DNA from 2 places in the Arthrobacter sp. DMZ02-1R genome. Region 1 is predicted to be linked to the other one. Evidence: riboswitches for the same ligand, from Rfam matches in the RefSeq annotation. Region 1 holds a riboswitch; the other holds the start of a gene.

The links. Region 1 has a riboswitch for glycine ahead of gcvP (aminomethyl-transferring glycine dehydrogenase). Riboswitches for the same ligand answer to the same signal wherever they lie in the genome.
Region 2: it holds a riboswitch for glycine, as region 1 does, so the genes downstream of both, lipA (lipoyl synthase) here and gcvP (aminomethyl-transferring glycine dehydrogenase) in region 1, are expected to answer to the same signal.

Annotation. Positions count from the first base shown of each region.
Region 1 is NZ_CM173230.1:3,873,758-3,880,788, reverse strand. It holds gene AC3ANQ_RS18410 (sigma-70 family RNA polymerase sigma factor) at 1-656, shown strand, start outside; gene AC3ANQ_RS18405 (ArsR/SmtB family transcription factor) at 729-1,082, shown strand; gene AC3ANQ_RS18400 (SRPBCC family protein) at 1,085-1,543, shown strand; gene AC3ANQ_RS18395 (MFS transporter) at 1,548-3,089, opposite strand; gene AC3ANQ_RS18390 (TetR/AcrR family transcriptional regulator) at 3,173-3,712, shown strand; glycine riboswitch at 3,914-4,011, shown strand; glycine riboswitch at 4,013-4,147, shown strand; gene gcvP (aminomethyl-transferring glycine dehydrogenase) at 4,199-7,031, shown strand, end outside.
Region 2 is NZ_CM173230.1:486,857-493,887, reverse strand. It holds gene dhaK (dihydroxyacetone kinase subunit DhaK) at 1-944, opposite strand, end outside; gene AC3ANQ_RS02250 (MIP/aquaporin family protein) at 941-1,696, opposite strand; gene AC3ANQ_RS02245 (IclR family transcriptional regulator) at 1,868-2,626, shown strand; glycine riboswitch at 2,748-2,846, shown strand; glycine riboswitch at 2,848-2,953, shown strand; gene lipA (lipoyl synthase) at 3,003-4,028, shown strand; gene AC3ANQ_RS02235 (methylenetetrahydrofolate reductase) at 4,046-4,858, shown strand; gene AC3ANQ_RS02230 (anti-sigma factor) at 4,892-5,644, opposite strand; gene AC3ANQ_RS02225 (sigma-70 family RNA polymerase sigma factor) at 5,641-6,141, opposite strand; gene AC3ANQ_RS02220 (COG4315 family predicted lipoprotein) at 6,296-6,838, shown strand; gene AC3ANQ_RS02215 (DMP19 family protein) at 6,986-7,031, opposite strand, start outside.

The sequences.
Region 1 (7,031 bases):
TCGGAGTCCCCTTTGGCGCATTTGCGCGCCGCCGGATCGTTGGAGCGTTTGCGGACGAGATGCGGGCCAGTGACTGGGCTACCCGCTCGGCACGCAAACGCATTAAGGAGACAATGTCGGTTCAGGAAACCCTGTCCGGCGTCCTTGGGCGCACGCCTACGGTGGCGGAAACCGCGTCAGCCCTCGGTGTCGAGCGCAGCGTCGTTGAGGCTGCCCTCGCCGATGCCGCCCGGACGCTGTCGCCCTTGGACGACGTCGTCGTGGACACCGTCGCCGCGGACACTGTCTCCCCGGAACACTCAGTCCTGGCCGATGAACGCCTCAAGTACCTCCGTGCCGCCGTCGAGGCCCTGCCGGAAAAGATGCGCTACGTCGTCGAGGAGATCTACTTCGCCGGGAGGACCGTCAAGGAGCTCGCCGAAGAGCTTGGCTCCACGCACGCTGCCGTGTCCCAACAGCGGGCCGAAGGTATCCGGCTCATGCGTGATGGACTCTCTGCGCACTACTCTGACGACCCCGAGCAAGTCTTCGAGCCGCAGTCGCGGATTACTGCCCGACGCCGGCACGACTACCTCTCGACGCTCGCCACCGCGACCCTCGGCGGAATTACGCGTGGGTTCAATTCGCATGATGCTGCGTTGAACAGCGCCGTCTAGTTTGGGCGCCGTCTAACTTCGCCGGGGTCCCGGCCTCTTGACTTTGAAAGACTTAAGCGAATACTTAAGCATGTGCTTAACAATCAAGGCGCCGCGGATCTCGATTCCGTTTTCCATGCCCTTGCCGACCCCACTCGCAGGGCCATCGTGGCCCGGCTGTGCGAGGGCCCGGCGTCGGTCTCGGAATTGGCGAAGCCCTTCGCCATGAGCCTCCCGGCGATTGTCCAGCACCTCCAGGTCCTGGAACACAGCGGGCTGGTGCGCAGCGAGAAGATCGGCCGGGTCCGCAGCTGCAGCATCGTCCCCGGAACGGTCCGCGAGGCGGAGGCCTGGCTCGGGCTTCGCCGGACATCGGCCGAGCGCCGGCTGGACCGCCTGGAGAGTTTCCTCAATCAAAACCACCCCGCCAAACCAATACAGGAGTAGCCATGAGCACCCCGATTACGCATGCAAGCTTCACCCTCGAACGCAAACTCAATGCCCCGGTGTCGCGTGTCTGGTCAGCATTTTCGGACTACGGCAACAAGAAGAAATGGTTCGTCGGCCCGGAAGAGTGGACGCAGGGCGAATCCAGCCTCGACTTCCGCGAAGGTGGCACCGAGACGGATACAGGCGGCCCTGAAGGTGGCTTCGTCTCGAGCATGAAGGCGGTCTATCACGACATCGTCGAGAACGAGCGGATCGTCTACACCTACGAAATGTATCTCAATGGCCAGCGGACGTCCGTCTCGCTATCCACGATCGAAATGGAGCCCGACGGCGAAGGAACCCGCCTCGCCCTGACCGAGCAAGGAGCCTACTTCACCGACGAAGACCATGTGGAAGGCCGCAAAGAGGGCACCGAGGGTCTCCTCGATGCCCTCAAGGCCTTCGTCGAAGGCAACTGACGGCCTACTTCGCGGTCGGCACGCGGCGGAGTACGACGGCGGCGAGGACTGCCGCTCCCGCCATCAGTACCAGCCCAATCGCCGCGGTGATGTGGACGCCCGATTCAAAGGCGGCACGCGCCGCGGCGGTCAGGGCCCCAGCCAGTGGCTGGGGGAGTGACGCTGCGGTGTCCACCGCTCCGGCGAGCGTCTCCCGGGAGCGTTCTGCCGCATGGCCGGACAATTCAACAGGAAGAAGCAGGTGGTGCTGGTAGGACGCCGTCAGGATTGAGCCAAGGACTGCCGTGCCCAGCAATGAGCCGAGTTCGTAGCCTGTCTCGGAGATCGCCGAGGCCGCGCCGGCCTTGTCTGCAGGAACGGCGCCCAGGATGAGGTCGTTGGAGATAGTCTCCGCCGATCCAACCCCGATGGCCAGCAGCAAGAGTGCCGTCAAAAGGTACCCGGGGCCCTGGCCATGGTTGCCCAGGGCCGCCACGAGATAGCCCACGGCGCTCAACGTCAGGCCGGATGCCACCACCAGTCCCGGGCGGATCCGCTTGACCAGGGGCACCACCACCATGCCCGCCACGATGGTGGCCAGCAGTGCCGGAACCATGGCGATTCCTGCCTGCATGGGGGACCGGCCCTCCACAAGCTGCAAGTGCTGCGCGAAGAAGTAGATGAAGCCCGTCATGGAAAACAGGGACAGGACGTTGGCAATGATGGCAGTGCTGAACACCTTGTTCCCAAAAAGACGCACATCCAGCATGGGCGATGCCAAGGAGCGCTGCCTGCGGACAAAGATGATTCCCATTGCCAAGCCGAATGCCATGAAGGCTGCAGGGGCGGGGCCGAAGCCGTGCACAGCGACCTCCTTGATGCCATAGACCACCGGTGCCATGGTCAGGATGGACAGCGCGATGCTGGGAACGTCAGGCTTGCCCGGATTGCGATCCTTGGACTCGGGAATCAGGAATGGGCCGAAGGCAAGGAGGGGCAACAACAGTGGCACGGCCACCAGGAACACGGCTCCCCACCAGAAGTGTTCCACGAGCCAGCCACCGAAGATCGGCCCGAGCGCGGCACCGCCGGAGAATCCCGCGGCCCACACCGCAATGGCGAGCCGGCGGCGGTTCGGGTCCGGGAAGATGTTGCGGATCAAGGACAACGTGGACGGCATGAGCATGGCTCCGAAGATGCCCAGGCCGGCGCGTCCCGCAATGAGCCATTCGGCCGACGGGGCGAATGCGGTGGCTGCGGAAACGGCGGCGAAGCCCGTGCTGCCGATCAGGAGCAAGCGGCGGCGGCCGATCCTGTCTCCCAGGTTGCCCATGGATACCAGCAATGCCGCCAGCACCAGCGCATAGGCATCCACAATCCAGAGCAGCTGCACGCCCCCGACCTCCAGCGTCCGGGCGATTTCCGGCAGGGCAAATGTCAGCGCGGTGTTGTCTACAGCCACCAGCAGCACGGGGAACATCAAGAGCGCCAGGGCAGTCCAATCGCGCCACGGGGCGGACTGGGTGGACGGGATGCGGGGGTGCTGGGTTGTGGATGGGCTGAACATGAAGATAACTATACCGTCTGGACGGTATAGTTTCAATTTGCCGTATCGACACTGACATATCCAACTAGGGGATGATGGACACCATGCCACGAAAACCTATTGCCCGGGACGCTGTCCTGGATGCCTTTGAAGCCCTGCTGATCGAGGTGGGGGAGCGGGCTGCCACGCTCGACGCCGTCGCCAAGCGCGCAGGAGTCTCCAAGGGTGGCCTGCTCTACCATTTCCCCAACAAGGAAGCCATGATCGGCGCCCTGCTGGAACGCATGGACACACTCGCCGCAACGGATATCGAGGCGATGAAGGCGGCTCCCGAGGGCGCCTCCGCGTTCTTCATCAAGTCCTCGCTTTGGGCCGATACTCCCATGGACAGGGTGTTCGTCGCCGCCACGCGGCTCGCGGAGGTGGCGCACGAAGAAACCCGCAGGCGCTTTGCCGGGATCCAGCAACAATGGCTGGATGTGCTCGCCGAGGAAGTGGGTCCCGAGATGGCCAAGGCGGTCCGCTATATGGGCGATGGGCTCTACTTCAACGCAATGCTTGAAGGTGGTCCGGGAGCCAATGCGAGCGAGAGGAGCGCCGACGTCGGTGCGCTGCTGGCCGCCGTCGAACGCCTCCGTCACTGAGCGGTGGCCCAACTGACTCGCAGTTGTTGTCGTTTAGAGGTCGTTTAGAGGCTCCAAAACGACTACAAATGCCAGTCAGTTGGGAAAGTCGGGCGAAGTCGGTGACATCATTTGCGGACGCGAGCAGTCCATAGGACAATTGACAGTTGTGGCAGCCGTCACCGGCAACCACGATCCGATTCACACAACTGAATACGCCTTTGATCTGCGGCGGGAGAGTCCTGCAGGCAAGTGATGCAGGCGCCGTAGGAGCAAATCCTCCCCAGGAATCTCTCAGGCCCACGCACCGCCGCGGCAAGGCAACTCTGGAAAGCAGCACGCTGCCCCTGGTGTCCTAGACACTGGAACACGTTGTGCTCACCGACGGTGCAAGCGAAACAGTGCCCATAAGCACGGATTCGCGGAAACTCTCAGGTCCAATACAGAGCGGGGAGGAACCCGATTAGCTGTGGCGTACCCACGCCGCCTTAGTAATGGAGTTCCTTCGTGACGGTTAGTTCAACCTCCACCACGTTCGTTGACCGGCATATCGGCGCCCGTCGCCAAGCCGACATTGACATCATGCTCAAGTCTGTTGGTTACGACACTGTCGATTCGCTCGTGGACACCGCGGTTCCCAAAGACATCCGCCAGGACGTCGCCCTGACCCTCCAGAACGCCCTCAGTGAGGTAGAAGTTCTGGCCGAACTGCGCAAACTGGCGGCCAAGAACAAGACGGCCGTGCAGATGATCGGCCAGGGCTACTACGACACCGTCACCCCGCCGGTGATCCGCCGCAACATCCTCGAGTCCCCGGCTTGGTACACCGCCTACACCCCGTACCAGCCGGAAATTTCCCAGGGCCGCCTCGAAGCCCTGCTGAACTTCCAGACCATGGTCCAGGACCTGGTAGGCCTGCCTATCGCCAACGCCTCCCTCCTGGACGAAGCCACGGCCGTCGCCGAAGCTGTCCTCATGATGCGCCGTGCCAACAAGAACAAGGCGGCCCACGACGGCAAGACCGTCCTTGACGCCGACTGCCTCCCGCAGACCATCGCCATCGTGAAGGGCCGCGCCGAGGCGCTGGGCTTCGAAGTCGAGATCGCCGACCTGTCCCAGGGCCTGCCCGACGGCGACATCAACGGCATCGTGCTGCAGCAGCCGGGCGTTTCCGGCCGAGTGTTCGACCACTCTGCCGTGATCGCCGCCGCCAAGGAACGCGGCGCCCTCGTCACCGTCGCCGCGGACCTCCTCGCCCTCACGCTGATCACGCCTCCTGGCGAGCAGGGCGCCGATATCGCCGTCGGCTCCACCCAGCGCTTCGGCGTTCCGTTGTTCTTCGGCGGCCCGCACGCCGCCTACATGGCAGTTCAGAAGGGCCTCGAGCGCTCCATGCCTGGCCGCCTGGTAGGCGTTTCCAAGGACGACGCCGGCACCCCCGCCTACCGCCTGGCGCTGCAGACCCGCGAGCAGCACATCCGCCGCGAAAAGGCCACGTCCAACATCTGCACCGCGCAGGCACTGCTTGCCATCGTCTCCTCGATGTACGCCGTGTACCACGGCCCCGATGGCCTGAAGGCGATCGCCGAGACCGCCCACAATCACGCCCGCGCCCTCGCCGCGTCACTCAAGACCGCCGGCCTTGAGATCCTGCATGGCAGCTTCTTCGACACCGTCACTGTCCGCGTCCCGGGCAAGGCTGCCGAGATCGTTGCCGCCGCTGAGGACAAGGGCATCAACCTGCGCGGCATCGACGCTGACACCGTGGGAATCTCTGTTGACGAGACGACGACGACCGCGGTCCTCGCCGACGTCGTCGCCGCCTTCGGTGCTTCGCTCGCGGAGTCACGTGAGGGCTTCGCTCTGGAGGCCGCCGTCGAGCGTTCCTCCGATTACCTGCAGCACCCGGTGTTCAACACCCACCGTTCCGAAACCCAGCTGCTGCGCTACATCCGCAAGCTTTCGGACCGCGACCTTGCACTGGACCGCACCATGATCCCGCTGGGTTCGTGCACCATGAAGTTGAACGCCACTGCCGAGATGGAAGCCATCTCCTGGCCGGAATTCGCCTCGATCCACCCCTTCGCCCCGGATTCCCAGACCGTGGGCTGGCGGGAACTGATCGAAGATTTGGAAGCTGACCTCACGGAGATCACCGGTTACGACCAGGTCTCCATCCAGCCCAACGCCGGTTCCCAGGGCGAACTCGCGGGCCTGCTGGCCATCCGCGGCTACCACCACTCCCGCGGCGACCTCCAGCGCAACGTCTGCCTCATCCCGGCTTCCGCCCACGGCACCAACGCCGCCTCGGCAGTGCTGGCCGGCATGAAGGTCGTAGTTGTGGCCACCGCGGCCGACGGCACCATCGACCACGCGGACCTGCAGGCCAAGATCGACGCCAACAAGGACGTCCTCTCGGCCATCATGATCACCTACCCCTCCACCCACGGCGTGTACGACGCCGACGTCCGCGAAATCTGCGACTCCGTGCATGCAGCCGGCGGCCAAGTGTACGTTGACGGTGCCAACCTCAACGCGCTCGTGGGCCTGGCCCAGCCGGGCAAGTTCGGCGGCGACGTGTCCCACCTGAACCTGCACAAGACCTTCTGCATCCCGCACGGCGGCGGCGGACCGGGCGTGGGCCCGGTCGCTGCCAAGGCGCACCTTGCACCCTTCATGCCGGGCGATGCCAACAAGGCAGCGCATGAAGACGGGCACGGCGTGGCCATCTCCGCCTCGCGTTACGGCTCCGCGGGTGTGTTGCCGATTTCCTGGGCCTACGTGAAGCTCATGGGTGGCGAAGGCCTCACCGAGGCCACCAAGTCCGCGCTGCTTGCCGCGAACTACATCGCCTCCCGCCTTAACGAGTATTTCCCGGTTCTCTACACGGGCGAAGGCGGACTCGTGGCCCACGAGTGCATCCTGGACCTGCGCGAACTGACGGCCCGCACGGGTGTTACCGCCGAGGATGTCGCCAAGCGCCTCATCGACTACGGTTTCCACGCCCCGACGCTGGCGTTCCCGGTGGCGGGCACCCTCATGGTGGAGCCCACCGAGTCCGAGGACCTGGGCGAGATCGACCGCTTCATCGAAGCCATGATCACCATACGCAAGGAAATCGACCAGGTCGCGAACGGCGATTTCACAGTGGAGAACAGCCCGTTGCGCCACGCACCGCACACCGCTGCCGCCGTCGTGAGCTCCGGTTGGGATCGTGAATATCCGCGCGAGCAAGCCGTCTTCCCGGTCCACCACCTCAAGCAGGACAAGTACTTCCCGCCAGTAGGCCGCATCGACGGCGCGGCAGGCGACCGTAACCTGGTCTGCTCCTGCCCACCGA
Region 2 (7,031 bases), 1.5 Mb from region 1:
TCGAGAATTTCGTTGTCTGCACCGACCAGAGTCAGGGAGCAGCCCTGCATGTCGAGGCTGGTGACGTAATTGCCGACCAATGAACGGGCTATCGTGATGTTGCGCTCGTTGAGGCGATCGGAGACCTCGGCGAACATTGCGTAGAGTTCGATCAGCGGGGTTCCTCCCAGGCCGGTCAGCAGAGCGATGACCGGTTTGCCGCTGAAGTCATAGTCGCTGGTGATCGACTCGACCAACGCGTGGGACAGTTCCGCGGCCGACATCAGCGGTACGCGCTTTCGTCCTGGCTCGCCGTGGATGCCGACGCCGAGTTCCATTTCGTCCTCGGGGAGATCGAAGCTGGGCCTACCGACGGCGGGAACCGTGCAGCTGGTAAGCGCCGCTCCCATGGAACGTCCGGCGTCGGCGATCCGTTTGGCGACTACATGCACCTTCTCAAGCGACCAGCCGCGGGCCGCGGCGGCGCCGGCAACCTTTTCCAGTATCAGCGTGGTGCCGACACCGCGCCGGCCCGCTGTCCAGGTGGAGTCCTCAACTGCGACGTCGTCGGCGACGACAACCGAGGCGACCTCGATTCCCTGCTCCCGGGCGAGTTCGGCGGCCATTTCAAAGTTGAGCAGGTCGCCGGTGTAGTTTTTGACCACGAAGAGCACGCCCGCCCCCGTGTTCACCCTAGTGGCGGCGGCCAGAATCTGGTCTGGAGTCGGTGATGTGAAGATCTCACCGGCGCACGCGGCATCCAGCATTCCTGCGCCGACGAACCCGCTGTGCAGCGGTTCATGGCCCGAGCCACCCCCGGAGACTAGTGCGACGCGTCCCTCCCGTGGTGCGGTGCTGAGAACGATGCGGTTCTCGAAGTCCACTGACAGTTGGCCATGCGCGGCGGCGACACCGCGCAGTGCGTCCGCCAGCAGGGTCTGCGGGGAGTTGATCAGCTTCTTCATGCCCGGGTTTCCTGTTCGGTCAGAGCAGCGGTGAGCGAGGTGCGGTCAGCTTGCGTGCGCGAGATGAGCCCAAACAATGCTCCCGCGGCGATGCCCGCTGCAAGTTCTGCGGCAACATAAACAGGCCATTGCTCCCAGTGAACGGTTCCGCCCAGCAGGAACTGGACGAGCATCGGCCCGGTGGTCCTGGCGGGGTTGATCGATGCCCCCGTGGCGGGCGCGACGGGGATGATTGCGGCGAACACGATGAATCCGATGACAATCCCGGCAAAGCCCGGTGCTGCCTTGCGGTGGATCACGCCGAACACGGTGAAGACGAGCAGGAAAGTACCGATGAACTCAGCGGTGAAGGCCTGCCAGACGGGGATCTCGCCATAGGCGGCCACTCCGAGGCCCAGTTCGCTGGCGCGCTGGCCGAGCACGCCGATGATGGCGAATGAGCCTGCAACGGCGCCGAATACCTGGGCTGCGAGGTATCCCGGCACATCGCGCCACGGGAACTTTCCCGTTGCGGCAAGCGCCACTGTCACAGCTGGGTTGATGTGATTTCCGGATATGTAACCGAAGACGTAGACGGTGCCAATGACAACTGCGCCAAACGACAGCGAGATGACGCCCAGCTCGGAGCCGGTGAACGGCGCATTGCCGCGGGCCATGGCGAGGGCGGGCACGGATCCTACGCCTACGAAGACGAGGAACGCGGTCCCCAGGAACTCGGCAGCAAGCCGCTGCCACATGCGGTTTTCGTCCATAACGAAGTTCTCCTTTGAACGGCGGGGTTATATTAGACGACGAGTAGATTCGACATTGTCGACTCCAGTTCGTTAATATCGAATCATGCCGTTTAGGGTTCCCGACTGTCAAGGGGCTAAATTAACTTGTTGGCCCGACAAGGCAACCGATGATGCGAGAGTGGTGGAGCTGTGATCCAGTCGATTGACCGAGCGGCCAAAATCCTCGGGCTCCTCCAAGGCGCCAGGCGCCTCGGAATCTCCGAACTGGCCGCCGCATTGGAGCTTCCGCCTTCCACAGTCCACGGACTCGTGAAATCGCTACAGGCACACGGGCTGGTCGCCCAGGAAAGCTCCGGAAACCGCTACATGCTCGGGCCTGCGCTGCTGAAACTTTCGAGCGTCTACCTCGACACCCTTGACGTCCGGGCTCGCGCGATGCGGTGGATGCACGAGTTGTCACGACGGACCGGTTACGCGACGCGACTGGGTGTGAACCTTCTCGGCGAGGTTTTGATCATTCATCACGACCGCCGCCCCGACGGCACAGAGCAAATGCCGGAAACGGGACTCAACCTGCCCGCCCACGCCTCTGCTCTCGGAAAAGTACTACTCGCCTTCAACCCCGAGCTCGAAAATGACGTGCTCAGCAAGCCGCTGGCCGAATTTACCGGCGAAACGATTACCAACCCCGCCGTCCTCCGATCCCAGCTTGAGGAAGTGCGCAAGAACGCGCTCGGGTTGGAATACGAGGAAGCGGTGATTGGCGAGGCCTCCATCGCGGCCCCCGTCTACGATGAAAGCGGGACCGTCGTCGCCGTTTTGTCTGTAGTGCTCTCCGCGAGCGAGTGGCCGGCAAGCGAGGCCACGGTCCGCGAACTCCGCGACGCCGCGTGGACAATTTCACGGGAGCTCGGAGCTTCCGTATGGTCCTCCCAAGGTGCCCGCTAAGCTGGCGCCCGGGCAGACGGCCGCGGAGGAACCCACGACGGTTGAAGCTGCCCGCTCTTTGCGCACCGTCAGGGCACCGGATACCATGTGAGACGTGTCACCGAAAGGCGGCACGTGCTTATGATCTGCGGCGGGAGAGCCCTGCCGGTACGTTTTAGCAGGCGCCGTAGGAGCAAATCCTCCCCAGGAATCTCTCAGGCCCATGTACCGCCGCGGCAAGGCAACTCTGGAAAGCAGCCCGGGCAACCGGACTCACCGACGGTGCAAGCGTCCAGCCGCGAAGGCGGGTGGCGCGGAAACTCTCAGGTCCAATACAGAGCGGGGAGGAACCGAATCATCGTGGCGCGTCCGCGCCACCTGAATTATGGAGTTCCTCATGACCCTGGCACCTGAAGGCCGTAAGCTGCTGCGCGTTGAACAACGCAACAAAGCCGTCCCGGTCGAACGCAAGCCCGAGTGGATCAAGGCCAAGGTCCAGATGGGCCCGGAATTCGTGGGCCTGAAGAACCTCGTGAAAAAGGAAGGCCTGCACACCGTCTGCGAGGAAGCCGGCTGCCCGAACATCTTCGAGTGCTGGGAAGACAAGGAAGCAACCTTCCTGATCGGCGGCTCCGAATGCACCCGCCGCTGCGACTTCTGCCAGATCGACACCGGCAAACCCTCCCCCGTGGACATGTTCGAACCCACCAAGGTCGCCCGCTCCGTCCAGGCCATGGCCCTGCGTTACGCCACCGTCACCGGCGTCGCCCGGGACGACCTCGCCGACGAGGGCGTCTGGCTCTACGCCGAGACCGTGCGCAAGATCCACGAACTGAACCCGGGCACCGGGGTGGAACTGCTCATCCCGGACTTCTCCGGCAAACCCGAACACATCAGTGCGATCTGCGACTCCGCCCCCGAGGTCTTCGCGCACAACGTCGAGACCGTGCCCCGGATCTTCAAGCGCATCCGCCCCGCGTTCCGCTACGACCGCTCCCTGGACGTCATCACCCAGGGCCGGGACGCCGGCATGGTCACCAAATCCAACCTGATCCTGGGCATGGGCGAAACCCGGGCCGAAATCTCCGAAGCCCTGGCCGACCTGCACGCCGCGGGCTGTGACCTGATCACCATCACCCAGTACCTGCGCCCCTCCGAACGGCACCTGCCCGTGGACCGCTGGGTCAAACCCCAGGAATTCGTCGAGCTCGCCGCCGAAGCCGAGGACATCGGCTTCCTCGGGGTCATGTCCGGACCCCTGGTCCGCTCCTCCTACCGCGCCGGACGCCTCTGGGCCACCGCGATGCGCAAAAAAGGCCGCGACATCCCCGCCCACCTGGCCCACATCGCCGGCGGCATCCAGGACTCCGGCACCACCCGCCAGGAAGCCAGCACCCTCCTCGCACACCACGCGACGGCCTGATCCGTAAGGACTCCAGCATGCTCCCCACCCGGATTGAAATCATTCCCTCGGACGGAATCGTCGAGAAGGTCCAGGCCACGGTGCCTGTATCCACAACACTCACCGTTACCTGCTTGCCCCATCACGGCGTCAAGCGAACCATGGAGGCTTCCCTCAAACTCAGCTTCCTCGGCTACAACGTGATTCCGCACCTCTCGGCACGCGGGCTGGAGGACCGGGGGCAGCTTTCCGGCATCCTCCGGGACTGCGAAGCTGCGGGGATCACCGAGGTCTTCGCCATTGGTGGAGACGGACCGCGGGGTCCTGGCCCCTACGAATCGTGCCTTCACCTCTTGGAGGACATCGCCGAATACTCCGGCGGCGGGATCTCCGCGGGCATCGCCGGCTACCCCGAAGGTCATCCTTCCGTGGGCGGGCTGGACCTCTTGGATGCCCTGTTGGCAAAACAGCATCTGGCCAAGCACGTTGTCACGCAGATGTGCTTCTCCGCACCCAGGGTCTTGGATTACACAGCGCTCCTGCGTCGCGAAGGGGTGGAACTGCCGGTGTGGGCCGGAGTGGCCGGGGCGGTTCCCCGGACCAGGCTGCTGGCCCTGGCAACCCAGATCGGCGTCGGGACGTCCCTGAAGTTCCTCAGCAGCAAGGGAACTCTCGCCCGCCGGCTCCTCAGCGGCGACAAGTACTCACCGGAGAGCCTCGTCTCCGAACTCATGGCGCACCCGGACAGCGTCGCGGGAATCCATCTCTACAGCTTCAACAGGCTGGACAGGCCCACGTGGGAGCCAATGGGCCTGCCCGATCCTGCGGCCAACGAACCAGCCTCCGCCTAGACGGCGGGCTGCCGTGACTGGTTCCGGGGACCCCTAGCTCCCCGGGACCGAAATCACCGCGACCGTCTTCTGGGCATCGTCCCGCAGTTCCACGCCCGAGATCCCGGCGAGCTGGACCGGCGTCGCGCCCGTCACCTTGATGCGTCCGCTGGACGTCGCGGTCCAACCGCACGCCAATTCCTCGTTGCCGTCGCGGCCCTTGACCCACAGGTACATGGTGCCTTGCAGCGGCATGCTGCGGCCTTCCAGCTGCAGCTCGGTCCCCCACGATTTCCTGACGAGCCCCACGGTGAGTTGCAGGCCGTTGTCCGTTTGCACCGAGTAGCTGGCGTCAGGCTTGGGCGGCTGGTTCAGCAGCGGCCCGGCCAGGACTCCCAGCCCGAGGCAAGCGGCGGCCACGGCACTCACCAGAGCCGTCCACCGGCGTCGGGACTTCCGGCGTCGCGCTGCCATTTTCAGGAGGATCGGCTGCGGGAGCGTTTCCGAAAAGGCCCCCAAAAGTGAGCGAGCGTCGGAAGTGGATTCGACGGCGGGGCGTCCGACCGCGAAAGGCGCAGCGGATTGCGCCGCGGCAAGGCGCTCGACGGCGGGGCGCCCGCCGGCTAGCGCGACGGCGTCGGGCACGGGGACGGCGTCGAGAAGGGCCGGGAGGCTTTCCAATTCGCCAAGCTCGCGCCGACAATCAGCGCAGAATTCCAGGTGCTCCTCAAAGGCCCGGGCCTCGTCCGGCTCCAAGCCGCCAAGCAGGTAGGCGCCCAGCAATTGGTGAAGTCCTGTTTCGTTCACCGCTGCACCCCCATTTCGTCCAGAATCGTGCGAAGCGCCCTGACGGCGTAGAAGGCCCGGGATTTTACGGTTCCGCTGGGGATGTTGAGCCTCAGCGCGGCCTCGTTCACTGTGAACCGTTCGTAATGCAGAGCTATCAGGACCTCCCGGTGCTCGGTACTAAGCCGCAAGAGGGCTTCTTCCATGAGGACCCGGTTGAGGAGTTCGTCAACGCGTTCGGTGGCTTCCTCCGGGTCCGCTATGTCGCGTTCGGCAGCCTCGGCCGGCCGCCGCTGGGCCTTCCGATAATTGTCGATGATGACGTTGCGGGCCGTGCGGAACAAATAGCTGCGCAGGCTCCCGGTGATCTGGGGGGCGTGCTGCCATACCCGAAGAATGGTTTCCTGCACCACATCTTCAGCCAGATGTGCGTCCGGCGTGCAGCTCAGCACGAAGCGGCGCAGGGCGGTGCCGTGGTCGCGGTAGATCGCGGCCACGACGTCCTCGTCGAGCGGCATCGGCGCCTCCTGTCTGCTTCGGCTTCCCCTTCTCCTGCGATACGACGTGCCCGGCACGAGAATGGTTCAGCCCGTTGAACCATTCTTCACCTCACGTCGTCGTACGGGTTAGTTTCCGGCACGTCGACGGCCGGTCCAAGCAAAGGAGCACGCCATGAAGAAGCAACTCGGCACCGGTCTGGGCGTCCTCGCACTGGCCATAGTCCTTAGTGCCTGCGGAGGCAGCCCCGGGACTTCTACAACTTCCTCAAGCCCGGCGAGCTCAAGCGCCGCAGCGCCGAGCCCGACGGCGACCAGTCCGGCACCGTCGTCGAGCGCTTCCGCTGAGGCTTATGACCTGGAGGTTGCAACGTCGAGCGCCGGCAAGATTGTGGTGGGCGCCAACGGCAGGAGCGTGTACTTCTTCACCAAGGACGTCAAGGATTCGGGCAAGAGCGCCTGCACCGGAGGCTGCGCCGCCTCGTGGCCGGCCGTGACAACGACGTCGAGCAAGCCGACGGCTGAGGACGTGAGTGGAACCCTCGGCACCATCCCCACGGCAGACGGCAAGATGCAGATCACCATCAACGGAATGCCCATTTACTACTTCGGGCAAGACAAGGCCGCCGGTGACATGAAGGGCCAGGGCGTCGGCGGTGTCTGGTTCCTGGTCAGCCCGTCCGGTTCCACGATCACAGGAAGCGGAATGGCCTACTGAAACCCTCGCTCACCTTTACGCACCAAACAGCAAACGCTCCTTCAGATCTGTCCGGCCGGGCCGGCAGATCTGAAGGAGCGTTTGCCTTGGAAGGCTCAAAGGTGAGCGAGCGTTTGCCTTGGAAGGCTCAAAGGTGAGCGAGCGTCTTTAGGCGTCTTCGAACTCGACGGCCGCGATGATTTCCTTCGTCTCC